2 regions of the Streptomyces sp. NPDC006314 genome follow, and region 1 is predicted to be linked to the other one. Evidence: riboswitches for the same ligand, from Rfam matches in the RefSeq annotation. Region 1 holds a riboswitch; the other holds the start of a gene.
The links. A riboswitch is a leader RNA that binds a small molecule or an ion and turns the genes downstream of it on or off. The one in region 1 is predicted to bind glycine.
Positions count from the first base shown of each region.

Region 2: it holds a riboswitch for glycine, as region 1 does, so the genes downstream of both, gcvT (glycine cleavage system aminomethyltransferase GcvT) here and gcvP (aminomethyl-transferring glycine dehydrogenase) in region 1, are expected to answer to the same signal.

Region 1 covers NZ_JBEXRL010000008.1:336,910-346,259, forward strand. Annotated here, with positions in the region: gene modB (molybdate ABC transporter permease subunit) at 1-544, shown strand, start outside; gene ABZ079_RS17870 (ABC transporter ATP-binding protein) at 541-1,812, shown strand; gene ABZ079_RS17875 (TOBE domain-containing protein) at 1,841-2,269, shown strand; gene gcvP (aminomethyl-transferring glycine dehydrogenase) at 2,342-5,227, opposite strand; glycine riboswitch at 5,402-5,496, opposite strand; gene ABZ079_RS17885 (PRC-barrel domain-containing protein) at 5,616-5,987, shown strand; gene ABZ079_RS17890 (DNA polymerase IV) at 5,909-7,399, opposite strand; gene ABZ079_RS17895 (MerR family transcriptional regulator) at 7,473-8,156, opposite strand; gene ABZ079_RS17900 (bifunctional nuclease family protein) at 8,428-8,901, opposite strand; gene ABZ079_RS17905 (MerR family transcriptional regulator) at 8,987-9,350, opposite strand, start outside.
Region 2 covers NZ_JBEXRL010000022.1:29,970-39,319, reverse strand. Annotated here, with positions in the region: gene ABZ079_RS30625 (ABC transporter permease) at 1-530, opposite strand, end outside; gene ABZ079_RS30620 (ABC transporter substrate-binding protein) at 657-2,426, opposite strand; gene ABZ079_RS30615 (ABC transporter permease) at 2,519-3,514, opposite strand; gene ABZ079_RS30610 (enhanced serine sensitivity protein SseB C-terminal domain-containing protein) at 3,955-4,773, opposite strand; gene ABZ079_RS30605 (enhanced serine sensitivity protein SseB) at 4,938-5,729, opposite strand; gene ABZ079_RS30600 (AAA family ATPase) at 5,820-6,500, opposite strand; glycine riboswitch at 6,680-6,771, shown strand; gene gcvT (glycine cleavage system aminomethyltransferase GcvT) at 6,957-8,075, shown strand; gene gcvH (glycine cleavage system protein GcvH) at 8,193-8,570, shown strand; gene glyA (serine hydroxymethyltransferase) at 8,585-9,350, shown strand, end outside.

The DNA.
Region 1 (9,350 bases):
CGGCCGAGGTCTCGTGCGCGCTCTGGTGACGCTGCCCTTGGTCCTCCCGCCGGTCGTCGGCGGCGTGGCCCTGCTCCTCGCGGTGGGCCGCAACGGCGTCATCGGCACGTGGCTGGACGCCTGGTTCGGTGTCACGCTGCCGTTCACCACCGCCGGGGTCGTGATCGCGGAGGCGTTCGTCGCGATGCCGTTCCTGGTGATCAGCGTCGAGGGCACCCTGCGCGCCGCCGACCCGCGCTACGAGGAGGCGGCCGCCACGCTCGGCGCGTCGCGCTTCACCGCGTTCCGCCGGGTCACACTGCCGCTGATCGCACCCGGCATCGCGGCGGGCGCCATGCTGGCCTGGGCCCGCGCCCTCGGCGAGTTCGGCGCGACGATCACTTTCGCGGGCAACTTCCCCGGCCGCACCCAGACCATGCCCCTCGCGGTGTACCTCGCCCTGCAGAACGATCCCGAGGCCGCCATCTCGCTCAGCCTGGTGCTGCTGGCCGTGTCGATCGCGGTGCTGGCCGGGCTCAGGGACCGTTGGATGACGGCATCATGACGAACACCCGGCCCCCGGCCACTGATGGCACCGAGCCTCCACAGAAACCGCCCGTACCCGCGGCCACCGACGGCACTGAACTCCCACAGGGGCCGGGTGCACGCGATGCAGATGGTGCCGGTGGCAGTGCTGGTGGTGATGGTGGTGCTGGTGGGGAATCGGTCCCGGCCGAAGGCCGGCCACCCACCACACGACCGCACCCGGCGTCCGACCGCGCGGCACCGTCCACCGAGGGCCTCGACGCGCACCTCGTCGTCGACCGCGCCGTCTTCCGCCTCGATGTCACGCTCGCCGCCGCCCCCGGCGACGTCGTCGCGCTCCTCGGCCCCAACGGCGCCGGTAAGACCACCGCCCTGCGCGCCCTCGCCGGCCTTGTCCCGCTCTCCGGGGGCCATCTGCGCCTGGATGGCGCCTCGCTGGAGCGCACGCCCCCGGAGTCCCGCCCGGTCGGCGTGGTCTTCCAGGACTACCTGCTCTTCCCGCACCTGTCCGCCCTGGACAACGTGGCGTTCGGACCGCGCTGCCAGGGCGCGGGCAAGTCGGAGGCCCGCGCCCGCGCCGCGGCATGGCTGGACCGCATGGGCCTCGCCGACCACGCGGACGCCAGGCCACGCCGGCTCTCCGGCGGCCAGGCCCAGCGCGTCGCCCTCGCCCGCGCCCTGGCCACCCGCCCCCGGCTGCTGCTCCTGGACGAGCCGCTCGCGGCCCTGGACGCCCGCACCCGCCTGGAGGTCCGGGCCCAGCTCCGCCGCCATCTGGCCGAGTTCGAGGCGGTCGCCGTCCTCGTCACGCACGATCCGCTGGACGCCATGGTGCTGGCGGACCGGCTGGTGGTCGTCGAGCACGGCCGGGTCGTCCAGGAGGGCACCCCGTCCGACATCGCCCGTCATCCCCGGACCGACTACATCGCGCAGCTCGTCGGCCTCAATCTCTACCGGGGACAGGCCGCGGGGCACACGGTACGGCTCGACGCCGGGCCCTCGATCACCACGACGGAGGAGCTGTCCGGGCCGGTGTTCGTGGCGTTCCCACCCTCCGCGGTGACCCTGTTCCGGGACCGGCCCACGGGAGCCAGCGCCCGTAACCTGTGGCGCTGCGAGGTCGCGGGCCTGGAGCCGCACGGCGACCAGATCCGCGCCGACCTCACCGGCGCGCTCCCCCTCGCCGCCGACCTCACCACCCTCGGCGCCGCCGAACTCGACCTGCGCCCCGGCTCGCCGGTATGGGCGACGGTCAAAGCGGCGCAGACGCATGCATACCCGGCCTGAACGTCCTCCCGCACTACGGTGGGGGGCCATGACCCTGAGCATCCGCAACCAGCTTCCCGGCACCGTCACCGAGGTGCACCCCGGCGACGTCATGGCGACCGTCAACGTCCGGCTGGCCGGCGGCCAGACCCTCACAGCGGCCATCACCCTGGAGGCCGTCGAGCAACTCGGCCTCACCCCGGGTGACCCGGTGAGGGCCTTGGTGAAGTCGACAGAGGTCTCCCTCGCCACCAGCCGGACCGAGGGCCTGTCGATCCGCAACCAGCTCCCCGGCACGGTCACCCGCCTCGTGCTCGGCGAAGCCATGGCGACCGTGAAGGTCACCGTGGACGGCGGCGAACTGACCGCCGCGATCACCAAGGACGCGGCCGGTGACCTCGGCCTTTTCGTGGGCTCCGATGTCGTCGCCCTGATCAAGTCGACGGAGGTCGCGCTGGCCACGGCGAAGCAGACCTGAGGCCTGGTCGGACACGGCGCGGCGAAACGCGAGGGCCCCGCCCAGGCACGGACGGGGCCCTCACACGCTCGCTCAGTCCTCGTACGCGTCCAGCGGCGGGCAGGAGCACACCAGGTTGCGGTCACCGAAGGCCTGGTCGATACGGCGCACCGGCGGCCAGTACTTGTCGGCCACCGAGACGCCGGCCGGGAAGACGGCCTCCTCGCGGCTGTAGGCGTGCGTCCACTCCCCGCCGAGCGCGGCGGCGGTGTGCGGGGCGCCCCGCAGCGGGTTGTCCTCCGCGGGCCATTCCCCAGAGCCGACCTTCTCGATCTCGGCGCGGATGGCGATCATCGCGTCGCAGAACCGGTCCAGCTCGGTGAGGTCCTCCGACTCGGTCGGCTCGATCATCAGCGTGCCGGCCACCGGGAAGGACATGGTCGGCGCGTGGAAGCCGTAGTCGATCAGGCGCTTGGCCACGTCGTCCACGCTCACGCCGGTCGCCTTGGTCAGCGGGCGCAGGTCGATGATGCACTCGTGCGCGACGAGGCCGCCGGGGCCGGTGTAGAGCACCGGGTAGTGCGGCTCCAGGCGCTTGGCGATGTAGTTCGCCGAGAGCACGGCGACCTGCGTGGCCCGCTTCAGGCCCTCGCCGCCCATCAGTCGGACGTACGCCCACGAGATCGGCAGGATGCCCGCGGAACCCCACGGCGCCGCCGAGATCGGGCCGACGCCCGTCTCGGGGCCGGCCGCCGGCTGCAGAGGGTGGTTGGGCAGGTACGGCGCCAGGTGCGACCGGACGGCCACCGGGCCGACACCCGGGCCGCCGCCACCGTGCGGGATGCAGAAGGTCTTGTGCAGATTCAGGTGGGAGACGTCACCACCGAAGTGGCCCGGCTTGGCCAGGCCGACCAGGGCGTTGAGGTTGGCACCGTCGACGTAGACCTGGCCGCCGGCCTCGTGCACCTGAGCGCAGATGTCGGCCACGTGCTCCTCGAACACACCGTGCGTCGACGGGTAGGTGATCATGAGCACCGCGAGTTCGTCGCGGTACTGCTCGATCTTCGCCCGCAGGTCGTCGACGTCGATCTCGCCGTCCTCGGCCGTCTTGACGACGACGACCTTCATGCCGGCCATCACGGCGCTGGCCGCGTTCGTGCCGTGCGCGGAGGACGGGATCAGGCACACCGTGCGCTGCTCGTCGCCGTTGGCGCGGTGGTAGCCGCGTACGGCCAGCAGACCGGCCAGCTCGCCCTGCGAACCGGCGTTCGGCTGGAGCGAGACCTTGTCGTAGCCGGTGACCTCGGCGAGACGTTCCTCCAACTCGCGGATGAGCGTGAGGTAGCCCTCGGCCTGCTCGGCGGGCGCGAAGGGGTGCAGCTGGCCGAACTCGGGCCAGGTGACCGGCTCCATCTCGGTGGTCGCGTTGAGCTTCATGGTGCAGGAGCCCAACGGGATCATGCCGCGGTCGAGCGCGTAGTCGCGGTCGGCGAGCTTGCGCAGGTAGCGCAGCATCGCGGTCTCGGAGCGGTGTTCGTGGAAGACCGGGTGGGTCAGGTAGTCGTCGGTGCGCAGCAGGGCCTCGGGCAGGGCCTCCTCGGCCGCGGCGTCCAGCGCCTCGATGTCGCCCTCGACACCGAAGGCGGAGAAGACCGCGCTCAGCTGGGCCCGGTTGGTGGTCTCGTCGCAGGACAGGGAGACGTGGTCGGCGTCGACCGGTCGCAGGTTGACGCCGTTGTCGCGGGCGGCGGCGACGATCTCGGCGGCCTTGCCCGGCACGCGCGCGGTGACGGTGTCGAAGTAGGTGCCGTGGACGATCTCCACGCCGCCGGCCTTCAGGCCCTCGGCGAGGATCGTGGCGTAGCGGTGGGTGCGGCGGGCGATGGTCCGCAGCCCCTCCGGCCCGTGGTAGACGGCGTACATGCCGGCCATGACGGCGAGCAGCACCTGGGCGGTGCAGATGTTGCTGGTGGCCTTCTCACGGCGGATGTGCTGCTCACGCGTCTGGAGCGCGAGCCGGTAGGCCCGGTGCCCGTCGGCGTCGACCGAGACGCCCACGAGCCGGCCCGGCAGGCTGCGCGCGAACTTCTCCTGCACCGCCATGTAGCCCGCGTGCGGCCCACCGAAGCCCATCGGCACACCGAAGCGCTGGGTGGTACCGACGGCGATGTCCGCGCCCAGCTCGCCCGGCGAGGTCAGCAGGGTCAGCGCGAGCAGGTCGGCGGCGACGGTGACGAGGGCGCCCAGCTGGTGCGCCTGGTCGATGACCGGCTTGATGTCGCGTACGGCACCGGAGGCGCCCGGGTACTGGATCAGCACGCCGTTGATCTCGCGCTCGGCGATCTCGGCCGGGATGCCGTCGCTGAGGTCGGCGACGACGACCTCCAGGCCGGTCGGCTCGGCGCGGGTCTCGATGACGGCGATGGTCTGCGGCAGCGCGTCCGCGTCGACCAGGAACAGGCCCTTCTTGTTCCTGCCCATGCGCCGGGACAGCGCCATCGCCTCTGCGGCGGCCGTGCCCTCGTCCAGCAGGGAAGCGCCGGAGGTGGGCAGACCGGTCAGCTCGGCGACCATGGTCTGGAAGTTCAGCAGGGCCTCAAGACGGCCCTGGGAGATCTCCGGCTGGTACGGCGTGTAGGCCGTGTACCAGGCCGGGTTCTCCATGACGTTGCGCAGGATGACGGGCGGGGTGAAGGTGCCGTGGTAGCCGAGACCGATCATCGAGCCGAGGACCTGGTTGCGGTCGGCGAGCGAGCGCAGCTCGGCGAGCACCTCGACCTCGGTACGGGCGCCCGGCAGGTCCAGGGCGTCGGCGTTCTTGATCACATCCGGGACCGCGGCGGCGGTCAGCTCGTCGAGGGAGCCGTAGCCGACGTGCGCGAGCATCTTGGCCCGCGCCTCCTGATCGGGCCCGATGTGGCGCTGCTCGAAGGAGATGCCCTGCTCGAGCTCGGAGAGCGGAATGCGATGGGCGGTCATTGCGGAGGCCTCCTGGTCTGACGCGACCTGCGAGGGGCACCACGGCGCGGGTGCCCGGACGGCCTCCCCCTCTGTCATCTCAACCTGAGAGCTTCACCGGGTGCCCGAGGGTCCCGGCTTTCACCGTCGGTGAGAGCGGAAGCCGTCGACACCCGCTCTGCTTTCCAGAGTGACCTCGTCCGTGCGGTACGTGAGCCTGAGAGATTCCGGGGAGGATTTGCTCCTTCGGCGCCTCCGATGTGGTCGGAGGACTCTCCCGCACGGGGTCAGCAGCCGTTGTCAGCCTACCAGCGAGGTCAACGCCTGAGCCTTCGAGTGGCCGCCTCCTTGAATGTGCTCTTTTGTAGTGCTTACGGATGAGTTGCGACCAAGTGGAGGGAGAGGGGCCGTGCAGACCGACATCGATCCGCGCAACCTGATCGGCCGCAAGGCGTTCGACCGCAGTGGCGCCAAGATCGGCACCATCGACGAGGTGTATCTCGACGACGCGACCGGCGTGCCCGAATGGGCGGCCATACGCACCGGCCTGTTCTCCCGGGACGCCTTCGTCCCGCTGGAACCGAGCGAGCTGATCGACGGCGCCCTCCGGGTCCCCTTCGACCGCGCCCTCATCAAGGACGCCCCCGACTTCGGCGTGGGCCGCCACCTCTCCCCCGAGCAGGAACTCCAGCTCTACCACCACTACGGACTCGACCTGGCCCCACCTCCCCCGTTCCCGGACCATGACTTCGGCAGGCTTGCGGGTACGGAGGAGGCCTGATCCCCGTCCGAGTCGTCCCCCCGTGGCGGCCCATCCGAGGCACTGGCGGCGTCGCGGTGCCGTTTCTCCCCAAGGCCGGCCCCCAGAACCAGCGGCAGCGGCTCCGCCGGCTCCAGCGCCGGATCGTCGACCCGAAACGTCCGTACCCGGCCCGGTTCCGACTGGGGTGTCTCGAAGCGCACCGTGACCCGGCCCAGGCCGCTGCCCTGCACCCAGCCGTGGCCCCACTCGGCGTGCCGTACGTCCTGCCCGGCACGCCACTGACGCTCGGTGGGCTCCGGCTGTTCCGCCACGGCCTCGGGCACGGCGTCCTCGGCGAGGTCTCCCGCCGCCCGCTCACCCGCCGCCTGGGCGAACAGATCCTCCTGGGTGTAGTCGGCGAGTCCGGTGACACCCACGCCGAGCAGCCGTACCCCGCCTGTGGTGTCCACCGAGTCCAGCAGCCGCGCGGCCGCCTCCCTGATGACCGCCGGATCGTCCGTGGGCCCTCTGAGCGTCTCGGAGCGGGTGAGCGTCGAGAAGTCGTAGCGCCGCACCTTCAGCACGATGGTCCGCCCCGACAGCCCGGCGCCGCGCAGCCGCCGCACGCACCGGTCGGCGAGCCGCTGCACCTCCAGGCCGACCCGCAGCCGGTCGTGGATGTCCACGTCGTAGGTGTCCTCGACCGACACCGACTTCGCCTCCCGCTCGGCCACCACCGGCCGCTCGTCGCGGGCCAGCGCCATGGCGTACAGCGCGTGCCCGTGCGCCTTGCCGAGCAGCCGCACGAGTTCGTCCTCGCCGGCCTCGGCCAGCTCCTCGACCGTGGTGATCCCGGCCCTGCGCAGATGGTCCCCGGTGGCCGGCCCGACCCCCGGGAGGGTCCGCACCGGCATCGGCCCCAGCAGCGCCCGCTCGGTCCCCGGCTCGATGACCACGAGACCGTCGGGCTTGGCCTGCTCGGAGGCGATCTTAGCGAGCATCTTGGAGGCGGCGAGCCCCACCGACCCGGTGAGTCCCGTGACCGTCCGGATGTCCGCGCGCAGCTGCACCCCGGCCAGCCGCGCCGACTCCTCGTCCCAGGCCGCTCCCCCGGCCTCCAGATCCACGAACGCCTCGTCCAGGCTGAGCGGCTCGACCAGCGGCGACAGCTCCCGCAGCAGCGCCATCACCTGTTCGCTGACCGACCGGTACAGGGCGAAGCGCGGCACCAGGTACGCGGCATTGGGTGCCAGCCGGCGCGCCTGTGCCATGGGCATCGCCGAGTGCACCCCGAAGACCCGTGCCTCGTACGACGCCGTGGCCACCACTCCCCGCGGTCCGAGCCCGCCCACCACGACCGCCTTGCCGCGCAGGCTCGGCTTGGACGCCTGCTCCACCGAGGCGAAGAAGGCATCCATGTCGAGATGCAGGATCGTGGGCGCGTTTCTCACATGTCCGATGCTGCACCACGGCACTGACATCGATGGTGCGGTGGCACCGCAGGGCGCCCGATCGGCCCGGTGGTCAGACCGCCCGGTTGCGGCGCCGCGCCAGCTCGTCCGCGGGGTTGTGGCCGACGAGGGTCTCGCCCGTGTCGACGCGCTCACCGTGCAGCTGGGAGAGCGCGCTTTCCACGTCCCGCCACACCACGCCGACGGCGATCCCGAAGATGCCCTGACCGCCCTGGAGCAGGGCGTGGACCTCGTCCGGCGAGGTGCACTCGTACACCGTGGCGCCGTCGCTCATCAGGGTCATCCGCTCAAGGTCGCGGAAACCGCGTTCCCTGAGGTGCTGGACGGCCGTGCGGATGTTCTGGAGCGAGACACCGGTGTCCAGGAACCGCTTGACGATCTTCAGGACGACGACGTCCCGGAAGCTGTACAGACGCTGGGTGCCCGACCCGTACGCGGGTCGCACGCTCGGCTCGACGAGGCCCGTCCGGGCCCAGTAGTCGAGTTGCCGGTAGGTGATGCCGGCGGCCGCGCAGGCCGTGGGCCCGCGGTAGCCGATCTCCTCGGACGTCATGGACGCCGCCCCTCCGCCGTTCGGCACCGCCGTCGGCCGCTGCGGAGCGTGATCGACCGCGCTGCTGTGATGGGGGTATCCCCCGCTCGAACACAGCTGAGAGCTCGGGGGAGGGTACAGACCGCTCTCCCCGAAACCGCGTTCCGGGGCACCCCCAGCCGTACCGTCGCCGCTGATTCTCACGCCGACCTCCGTCCTTGACCTGCCTTCTCGACGGTAGGCAGTCACCAGGGGCGCGTCAACGATCGCCACACTCGGCACGCCGAGTGATAATCACCCTAGGAGTGGTTTTCCGTGCCCCACCGCGGGGAAAGGCTAGCCGAATGCCCTCTCGGAGGGCCGCAGGACGCTCTCAATGGCCGGTGGCAATTGCCCGCTCGGCCCGGCTACGCGCGGTCAGTGGCCGGTCCCGCGAACGCCTGGTGCGGCGGGCCGGCCTCGCACCGGCTCCCGCTCACTGACTGCTCGTGCCGAAGTCCTCGGGCGAGATCTGGTCGAGGAACTCGCGGAACTTCTCCACCTCGTCCTCCTGCTCGTCCGGAATGGCGATGCCCGCGTCGTCCAGCACCGTGTCACTGCCGTAGATCGGCGTTCCGGTGCGCAGGGCCAGCGCTATGGCATCCGAGGGACGGGCGCTGACCTCTACCCCGCTGGCGAAGACCAGCTCCGCGTAGAAGACGCCTTCCCGCAGATCGGTGATGCGTACTTCGGTCAGCTCCTGGCCGACGGCCTCCAGCACGTCCTTGAACAGGTCGTGGGTCAGCGGTCGCGCGGGGGCCATGCCCTGCTGGGCGAAGGCGATCGCCGTCGCCTCCCCCGGCCCGATCCAGATGGGGAGGTAACGGTCGCCCCCCACTTCGCGCAGGAGCACGATCGGTTGGTTGGAGGGCATTTCGACCCGGACACCTACGACATCGAGCTCGTTCACACAGCAACCCTAGGCCGTGGTCGGGACGTTTGGGTAGTCGGGCCGGGAACAGGTGCCCGATCCGGCCGCTCCGGGACCCGTGGCTTCAGGCCAGCCGCACACCCAGAGCGGTCTTCACCAGGGCGGCGTGCAGCTTCACCGTGAGCGCCGCCAGCTCCTTCGTACGGGCCTCGGCATGCGCCCTGGTCTGCGGATTGCGGTGGCGCCTGAGCGGGGCCACCACCTGGTCGACGAGACCCGCCTCGCGGTCGGCGGCGGCCTTCATCACCCGGAGGTGGCGCGGCTCGATACCGAACCGGCCCAGTTCGGCGATGAGGGAGGCGACGGTGACGGCCTCGGCGTCGTACGCCCCGTCCTCCAGGGGCGCGATGAGCCCGTAGGACTCCCACTCCGTGAGTTCCGCCTCGCCGATGTCCGCGGCCGCCAGCAGCTCGGCCCTGCCGATCCGG
Region 2 (9,350 bases), on a different contig from region 1:
TTGTGGACGAAGAGGCCCATCGCCACCATGCCGGTGAAGAAGACCGGCAGCGAGACACCGCCGAGCGCGCCGATCATCGCGGCGCGGTCCCAGATCGAGCCCCGCTTGAGAGCGGAGACGATACCGGCGGCGACACCGGCCGCGAGCCACAGCACACAGGCGCCGGCGGCAAGGGCGCCGGTCACCGGCATGGCCTCCTTGAGGGTGTCCCACACCGGCTTCTCGGTGACGAAGGAGTAGCCGAAGCAGGGGGCGGGGCAGTGTGTGACGTCGTTGCCGTTGGCGTAGTCACGTCCCAGCGGAATGCCCTTGACGAAGTCCCAGAACTGCACGAGCAGCGGCTGGTCGAGGCCGAGCTTGGTGCGGATGCCCTCGATCTGTTCCGCTCCGGTGGCCTTGCCGGCGAAGAGGACGGCGATGTCCTGGCCCGCCCACTTGGGCAGCATGTAGAAGACGGTGAAGGTCGCGAGCAGGACGACCAGCACCATGATGAGTACGGCGAACAGGCGCCGGATGAGGTAAGCAAGCACTGTGCGCGGCCCGGCGGCGGCCAGGGCCTCCTTGTGGGAGGTCCCGGCCGCCGCCCGGGCCATCACCTGCCCTTCGGACTGGCGGGTTTCGGCGGCAAGGGTTCGATCACTTCGGGTGTGCGGCGACTACTTGACGACGCCCAGGGACACGTAGTCGTAGCGGCCGTTGTAGGCGGCGGACGAGTAGACGTTCGTCAGACGCGGGCCGCGCCACGAGATGTTCTTCTCGTAGATGAACGGCATCCAGTCGGCGTTGTCGATCAGCTGCTTGTTCATCTGCTCGTACAGCGACTTGGACTTGGCCTTGTCGGTCGTGGCGATCGCGTCGTCGAAGATCTTGTCGATCTTCGGGTCCTTGATCTGCGACTCGTTGTAGTTGCCGTTGTCGAAGATGAACCGGCTGTCGAACAGCGGCTGGGCGTAGCCCTGACCGGTCGGGAAGTCCGGACCCCAGCCGCTCATCGTCATGCCGTAGCGGCGCTCCTTCACGACCTTCGGCGAGCCGCTGATGCTGGAGGACTGGGCACCGTCGATCGAGTCCACCTCGATCTTGATGCCGGCCTTGGCGAGCTGCTCCTGCAGCGCCTCCGCGGCATCCACCTCACCGGGGTTGTTCGTACGAGCGGTGATCTTGGTGGAGAAGCCGCCGGGCTTGCCGCACTGCTTCAGCTCGTCCCTGGCCTTGGCCAGGTCCGGCTTGCCCTTGCGGGCGAGGACGCCGTACGGGTCGTAGTCGTTGTAGCCCGGGATGGACTTCGGGAAGACCGAGTTGGCGATCTCACCACCGGCGATCTCACCACCGCGGGTCTGCTGCAGGCCCTTGAAGTCGGTGGCGTAGAAGACGGCCTTGCGGCAGTGGACGTTGTCCAGCGGCTTCGCCGAGTGCACCAGGGCCACGTAACGGACGAAGGACGTCTGGATGTTGTCGATGTCCGCCCTGTGGTCCTGGACGGCGGTGACGCGGCCCGACTGGGTCATGCCGGTGCCGTTGACGTCTACGTCGTAGTCGCCTTCCATCAGCCTCTTGTCGTTCTCCTCCAGGTTGGCGGAGATCGTCACCGTGATCTTGTTCGGCAGAGCGGGGCGGATCGGGTCCGAAGCCTTCTTCCAGGCGGCGTTGCGCACCAGAACCAGGCTCTTGCCGGCGTTGTACGACTGCACCTTGTACGGGCCGGAGGAGAGCGGGTGCTGGGTGTACTTGGCGCCCGTGTCCTTGTCGGCCTTCACCGGCGCGCCGGTGGGCATGGCGAGGAACTGCTCGAAGTCACCGTTGGGCTTGGGCAGCTTGAAGACGATGGTCTGGTCGTCCGGCGTCTCGATCGCCTTCAGGCCCAGCTTGTCCTTGGACTTGTCCTTGTAGGGACCCTTGTACTCGCCCTTGGGGTCGAGCGTCTGCTTGATGTAGGCCGGACCACCGGTGATCACATCCGTCGCCCAGATGCGCTCGATGCCGTACTTGACGTCCTTGGAGGTCAGCTTGGAGCCGTCCTCCCAGGTCACTCCGTCACGCAGCTTGTAGGTGTAGGTCTTGCCGTCGGCCGAGACCTGCGCGGGGCCGGTGGCGAGGTCGCCGACCAGCTTGTTGGAGGCCGCGCCCGGCTTCGTGTCGTAGGTGACCAGGGTGCGGGTGAAGAACCGCATGAAGTCCCAGGTCATGCCGTAGTAGGTGCGCTGCGGGTCGAGGGAGTCGAAGTCCTGCTTGCCGACGAACCTCAGCGTCCCGCCCTTCTTGGTGGACGCGTTGACGACCTTGTTCAGCGCGGCGTTGTAGCCGGCGCCCTTGTCCTTGCCGTCGCCGTCATCGTCACCGCCGCCGCACGCAGTGGTGCTCACCAGCGCCGCGACAACGAGGGCCGCGCCAGCAGCGAGCCGCCGCTTCGGGAAACCTGTGGGCATTTTCTCGTAACCTCCGAGATTCGCGGTCCCGGGCCTTAGCCGGAGAACCATGGAGAGAGCCACCTGACAGTGCGGCAGGGGCAAGTCGTGGGTCAGCGGGTCCCCTTGGGGTCCAGCGCGTCACGCAGGCCGTCCCCGAAGAGGTTGAAGGCGAGGACGGTGATGAAGATCGTGGCGCCCGGGAAGACCATGAACATCGGGTCGTGCTCATAGGTCTGCAGCGCGTCGCGCAGCATGCCGCCCCACGACGCGGTCGGCGGCCGGACACCCGCGCCGAGGAAGCTGAGGGCGGCCTCGGTGAGGATGTTGGTCGGGATCATGAGCGTCGCGTAGACCAGGATCGGGGCGACCAGGTTGGGCAGCAGCTCCTTGAACAGGATGTGCCGGCTGCCGCCGCCCAGGCTTCGGGCGGCTTCGATGTACTCGCGTTCCCTGAGGCTGAGCGTCTGCCCACGGACGATACGGCCGACGTACGGCCAGCCGAAGAATCCGATGACGAGGACGAGGACCGCGATGCGCACGCCCGTGCCGGTCAGGCCCAGCAGGTCGTCGGGCAGGACCGAGACGAGGGAGATGATGAACAGCAGCTGCGGGAAGGACAGCAGCACGTCCATCGTGCGGCTGATCAGCGAGTCGACCCAGCCGCCGAAGTATCCGGCCATGATCCCGAACAACGTGCCGAAGGCCACCGCCACCACAGCGGCCAGGAACGCCACGAGCAGGGAGATGCGGGCGCCGTAGACGATCCGGCTGAAGACATCCCGGCCCTTGTTGGGTTCGACACCGAAGAGGAAGTCGCCGCTCACGCCGCCCCACGTGCCCTTGGGGAGGTTGGTCAGTTCGTCCAGTTCCTCCTGGTGAAACGCGTTCGGCGGGTGGCCGAGCAGAGAGACGATCAGCGGGGCGAAGATCGCGACCAGTACGAGGAAAAGAACGGTGCACCCGCCTGCGAGAGCCAGTTTGTCCTGCTTCAGGCGGTGCCAGGCGATCTGCTTGAGAGACCGGCCCTCGATCTTCCTGCCGCCCTCCGTCTCCGGCGGTGCGGTCGGGGTCGCTTCCGCAGTCGTGTCATGCAGTGGCGCCGTCATCTGGCAGGGACCCCTCTCGACCGGCGGTGGCCGGCCCGCGCTTGCCGCTGTGGCGGCCTGATCATCCGTCATACGCAAGAGGTGGCGACCCCTTGTTGCGGGGAGTCTTCAACGGCGCGGCGATCACTTACCAGACTTGGCGGTGAATGGATGCCTAACCGTGATGCTGCGCTGGGGATTCCGTTATCCGGACGGCGAGTTGGCGACACCGGATACCTACAACCCGAGCATCTTGGTCATCAGTGGAGATTCCGTACTATCCGTGCAGGTGAAGTCTCACCCGCGGCCGGCCGGCCACCCGTGTGACGAGCACCACACCACATGTCGGCTTGTCCCGCTCTGCGGCAGCACAAGCCGTTTCGCCGGGATTCCACCGTGGGTGTCAGTGTCGAGCGACATGACTGTGCCCGCCTCTCGAGCGAGAGGCGGGCACAGAACTGTCAGTAGCCGCCGGGCACCGGCGGATAGCCGTATCCGGCGGCGGGGGCCTGCGGCGGGGACGGTGCCTGAAGCGGGGGCTGGGGCGGGGCCGCGTGGGCCTCGCGGTCGTAGAACGGGCGTGCGTGGGCCCGCATCCACATCACCACCGGGTCGTGGTCGTCGGTCATCGCGACCGTCGACACCGGCAGCCCCTCCGGGACCGCCCCGACCGACTGCTGCATCATCGCGCGCACCGAGTCGACCGCGGCGGGCGAGGTGTCGTACACGTCCAGGCCGAGGGCGAGATACGGCGCCCCGAGCGCCGGCTGCACCCAGGCGCGGCGCAGGGAACGCAGGGCCGGGGTGCGGTGGGCGTTCTGCGCGAGCAGGGCGTAGAACTGCGGGATCTCGATACCGGGTTCCGCGAGCCGGAGCGGGCCGGCGGGCTGGCGGTCCAGGCCGGTGGCGATGCGGCGCAGATCCAGCCAGGGAATGCCGACGCCGCCGCCCGGGGCGTGCGGGTTGAGCCAGAGACCGTAGTGGTCCGGGTAGAGGGTGCGGGCCACGTCCAGTCCGTCGACGACCTCGTAGGAACGGTTCCAGCCGCTGGCCGACAGCTCCTGGGCGGAGGTCACGCAGGGGGCGTAGTGGAAGCCGTCGACCTCCATGTTCCCGTACTGGGCGTCCGGGGAGCCGGCCTGGCCGTGCCACAGGAGCATCCAGATCTGGCCGGAGGACGGGGTGGCGAGGGCGCGCAGCAGGGCCTCGTAGGCGTCGTAGCGTCCGGGCGTGACCTGGCGCAGCGTGTGCTCGACGCTGCCGCTGTGGCTCGCGCTCACCTGTCGTACCGGCCCTTCTGTGGAGTGCCCCGCGTGTGGAGACAGCTTAAGCGCCCACCGGGGTGCGGCTCTGGGTCCGTGCGCGGGTGCGGGTGGTCGGCGGCCGCTCGCGCCCCGCGGCGGAGCCGCGTACCGGACCCGGCTCCGCGCCCCTTCGAGCTACGTCAGTGACCGTATTGGTAGAAGGGCCGCACGTTCGTCTTCAGCCAGTCGGCCACCGGGTCGTCGGCCACGTCGAGGAGGACGAGGTTGACCGGCCACCGGACCGGGACCTTGCCCAGGGCGCGGCCGAGGGCCTCCAGGGGAAGTGCCCGCAGGTCGCCCTCCCACTGGGAGAGTTCCACGCCCACGAACATCACCGGGTCGGCCGTCTCGACGGCGGCGAGGCAGCGGCGGGCGGCGAGGACCACTCCGGTCCCGGCGAACTCGGCGGACGCGGCGGCGAGGAAGTCGACCGGGTCGTCCTGCCAGTCGGGCTCGAAGAGGCGGACCCGGCCGCCGGTGCCGGGGCCGTCGAGCGGGGTGCGGCCCGCGCGGCACAGTTCGGCGACCGCCTCGGGCGGCAGCGGCATGCCGACCACTCCTCCGGGGTTCACGGCTATGCCCGCCTGCGGGGGCAGGCCCTGCGCGAACTCCACGGCGGGGGCGATGGTGTACGACATATGGGGGCCGGTCACCTGGCGGAGCTGTTCCTCGGAGCTGAACACCGGGACGTACGCCTGGCCGTCGATGTCCATCGTGGGCAGGTCCAGCGGGCCGCTGTGCGGGCCCCCGCCGTTGGGCAGGGGGATCCACAGGAAGCTCCGGCCGAGGACCTCGATGATCCGGCCGCCCGCGGAGGGGATGCCGAGGGAGGCCGAGAGCACCTCCTCCAGTTCGTTGCCGGGCCAACCGCCGTGCGGGTGGGGGTGCGCCTGTGCCGGGAAGTCCGCGGGAATGTCCGCCGGGAAGTCCATCTGCCTACCGTCTGCCGGGAACCACTGCTGTGAGCAAGAAGGCTAGCGGGTGGCGGGGACAGCGGCCGGTGCCCGTGCGCGGTGACGTGCTCAGCCGGTGAAACCCACGCGGCGCAGGGTGTCCGCCGCGGCCCGGTCCAGCAGCACCGCCGAGCCGCAGCCCACCGGCAGTTCGCCGCGCTCGACCGCGCCGAGCAGCCGGGCGGTCGCACGGCGGTGACGGCGGAAGGCGTAGCGGGACACGCCCCGGCCGCGCTCGCGCTGCCCTTCGCGGGCGGTCCCGGGTGCGACGTCGAGGAGCAGCAGGTGCAGGGTGCCGCCGCGGCGGCGGGCCTCGCGGGCGAGCCACGCGCGCACCCAGGGCTGGGTGCCGCAGTCGTGCACGACGACGCCCTCCCCGGTGCGCAGCGCGCGCCGCAGTCCGGCGTAGTGGGCGAGGCGGACCAGGGGGCGGTAGAGCGCGTACGGCAGGCCCCGGGGGACGCGGGCCGCGAAGTGGTCGCGGGTGTCCTGGGAGTCGATGCGGCGGCCGGAGACCGCGCGGCGCATCAGCGTGGACTTGCCGCTGCCGGGCAGGCCGGTGATCACGACGACGTCATGGGGGTCGAAGACCAGGGCGTGGGGGCTGCGGCCGTCGCGGTCGCGCAGATCGCGGACGACCGGGACGGGGCGCTCCGCGCAGCGCTCGCGAGCGGGGGCGGAGGGCTGCTTCGGCATCGCGACGCCGGTCGTGGCGGCGGTGGCGGCGGCGTACGCCGTGGTCCTGTTCACCGTGAACGTCCTCCCCTGTGGGCTCGGTCATACCCATGCCCGCTGTATGTAAAGAGAAGGTAATGGGGGACGGTCGGTGGTTCGGTGCGCGTAGTGCCACAGGTCGGTTACAGATGCGGGCCCTGACGGGCGGGGGCGCGGCGTGCAATGATGTGCCCGCCAACTGCATACCGGCCGTTTGAATCCGCGCGGGAGAGTCCCCAGTCACTGGGGCGCCGAAGGAGCAAGTCCCTCCCTTGAATCTCTCAGGCACCGTTACCGCGCGGGCGAGGCACATCTGAAAAGCGGGTCGCTGTGACAGTGGCTCCACCCAAGGTGCAAGCCGTGATCGTCCCTGTGGCGGTCGTGGCGAACCTCTCAGGTTCCGATGACAGATGGGGAGGAACGTTCCTCGCCTTCCCCGCGCTCGGCTGCGCTCGCGCGGGGGACCCCATCGCCTTGGGAGACGACCGACCGATGAGCAGTACCGAACTCCGCCACACCGCGCTGGATGCGCTGCATCGCTCGCTCGGTGCGACGATGACCGACTTCGCCGGCTGGGACATGCCCCTGCGCTACGGCTCCGAGCGCGACGAGCACCTCGCGGTGCGGACCAGGGCCGGCCTGTTCGACCTCTCCCACATGGGCGAGATCACCGTCACCGGCGCCGAGGCGGCCGCCTTCCTGAACTTCGCCCTGGTCGGCAACATCGCCTCCGTCGGCGTCGGCCGCGCCCGCTACACCATGATCTGCCAGGCCGGCGGCGGCATCCTGGACGACCTGATCGTCTACCGGCTGGCCGAGACCGAGTACATGGTCGTGGCCAACGCCTCCAACGCCCAGGTGGTGCTGGAGGCGCTGACCGAGCGCGCCGCCGGCTTCGACGCCGAGGTACGCGACGACCGGGACGCCTACGCGCTGATCGCCGTCCAGGGCCCGGAGTCCCCCGGCATCCTGAAGTCCCTCACCGACGCCGACCTGGACGGCCTGAAGTACTACGCCGGCCTGCCCGGCACGGTCGCCGGTGTCCCGGCGCTGATCGCCCGCACCGGCTACACCGGCGAGGACGGCTTCGAGCTGTTCGTGAAGCCGGAGCACGCGGTGGAGCTGTGGCAGGCGCTGACCAAGGCGGGCGAGGGCGTCGGCCTGGTCCCGTGCGGTCTGTCCTGCCGGGACACGCTGCGCCTGGAGGCGGGCATGCCGCTGTACGGGCACGAGCTGACCACGGAGCTGACCCCCTTCGACGCCGGGCTCGGCCGGGTGGTCAAGTTCGAGAAGGAGGGCGACTTCGTGGGACGCGAGGCGCTCGCGGAGGCCGCTGAGCGCGCCGCTTCCGAGCCTCCCCGGGTCCTGGTCGGCCTGGTCGCCGAGGGCCGCCGGGTGCCGCGCGCCGGGTACGCCGTCGTCGCGGGCGGCCGGGTGATCGGCGAGGTCACCTCCGGCGCCCCCTCCCCCACCCTGGGCAAGCCGATCGCCATGGCGTACGTCGACGCGGCGCACGCGGCGCCGGGCAGCGAGGGCGTCGGCGTGGACATCCGGGGCAGCCACGAGCCGTACGAGGTCGTGGCGCTGCCGTTCTACAAGCGCCAGAAGTAGACACTGGGCGCGGAGCGTCCAGATGACGTGACCCTGCGCACATCCCCCCCTGCTCACGAGCAGCTCCAGCAGTCCCCCCTTCACCAGCACTCCCGCGCGTACAGGAGAATTCAGGCCATGAGCAACCCCCAGCAGCTGCGCTACAGCAAGGAGCACGAGTGGCTGTCGGCCGCCGAGGACGGCGTCGCGACGGTCGGCATCACCGAGTTCGCGGCCAACGCGCTCGGCGATGTGGTCTACGCCCAGCTCCCCGAGGTCGGTTCCACCGTGGAGGCGGGCGAGACCTGCGGTGAGCTGGAGTCGACCAAGTCGGTGTCCGACCTCTACTCGCCGGTCAGCGGTGAGGTCACCGAGATCAACGAGGACGTCGTCAACGACCCGTCGCTGGTCAACTCCGCCCCCCTCGAGGGTGGCTGGCTGTTCAAGGTACGCGTCACGGAGGAGCCGGCCGACCTGCTCTCCGCCGACGAGTACGCCGCCCACACCGCCGGCTGAGGAGTCGTAGTCCCATGACCGTCCTGAACACGTCCCTGCACGAGCTGGACCCGGAGATCGCCGCCGCGGTCGACGCCGAGCTGGACCGCCAGCAGTCGACCCTGGAGATGATCGCCTCCGAGAACTTCGCGCCGCTCGCGGTGATGGAGGCGCAGGGCTCGGTCCTCACCAACAAGTACGCCGAGGGCTACCCGGGCCGCCGCTACTACGGCGGCTGTGAGCACGTCGACGTCGCCGAGCAGATCGCCATCGACCGGCTCAAGGAGCTGTTCGGCGCCGAGTACGCCAACGTGCAGCCCCACTCCGGTGCCTCCGCGAACCAGGCCGCGCTGTTCGCGCTGGCCCAGCCCGGGGACACCATCCTCGGCCTGGACCTCGCGCACGGCGGCCACCTGACCCACGGGATGCGGCTGAACTTCTCCGGCAAGCAGTTCGACGTGGTCGCCTACCACGTGGACGCCGCGACCGGCCTGGTCGACATGGCCGAGGTCGAGAAGCTCGCCAAGGAGCACCGCCCCAAGGTGATCATCGCGGGCTGGTCGGCGTACCCGCGCCAGCTGGACTTCGCCGAGTTCCGCCGGATCGCCGACGAGGTCGACGCGTACCTGTGGGTCGACATGGCGCACTTCGCGGGCCTGGTCGCCGCCGGTCTGCACCCGAACCCGGTCGAGTACGCGGACGTGGTCACCTCCACGACCCACAAGACCCTCGGCGGCCCGCGCGGCGGCATCATCCTCGCGAAGAAGGACTTCGCGAAGAAACTGAACTCGTCCGTCTTCC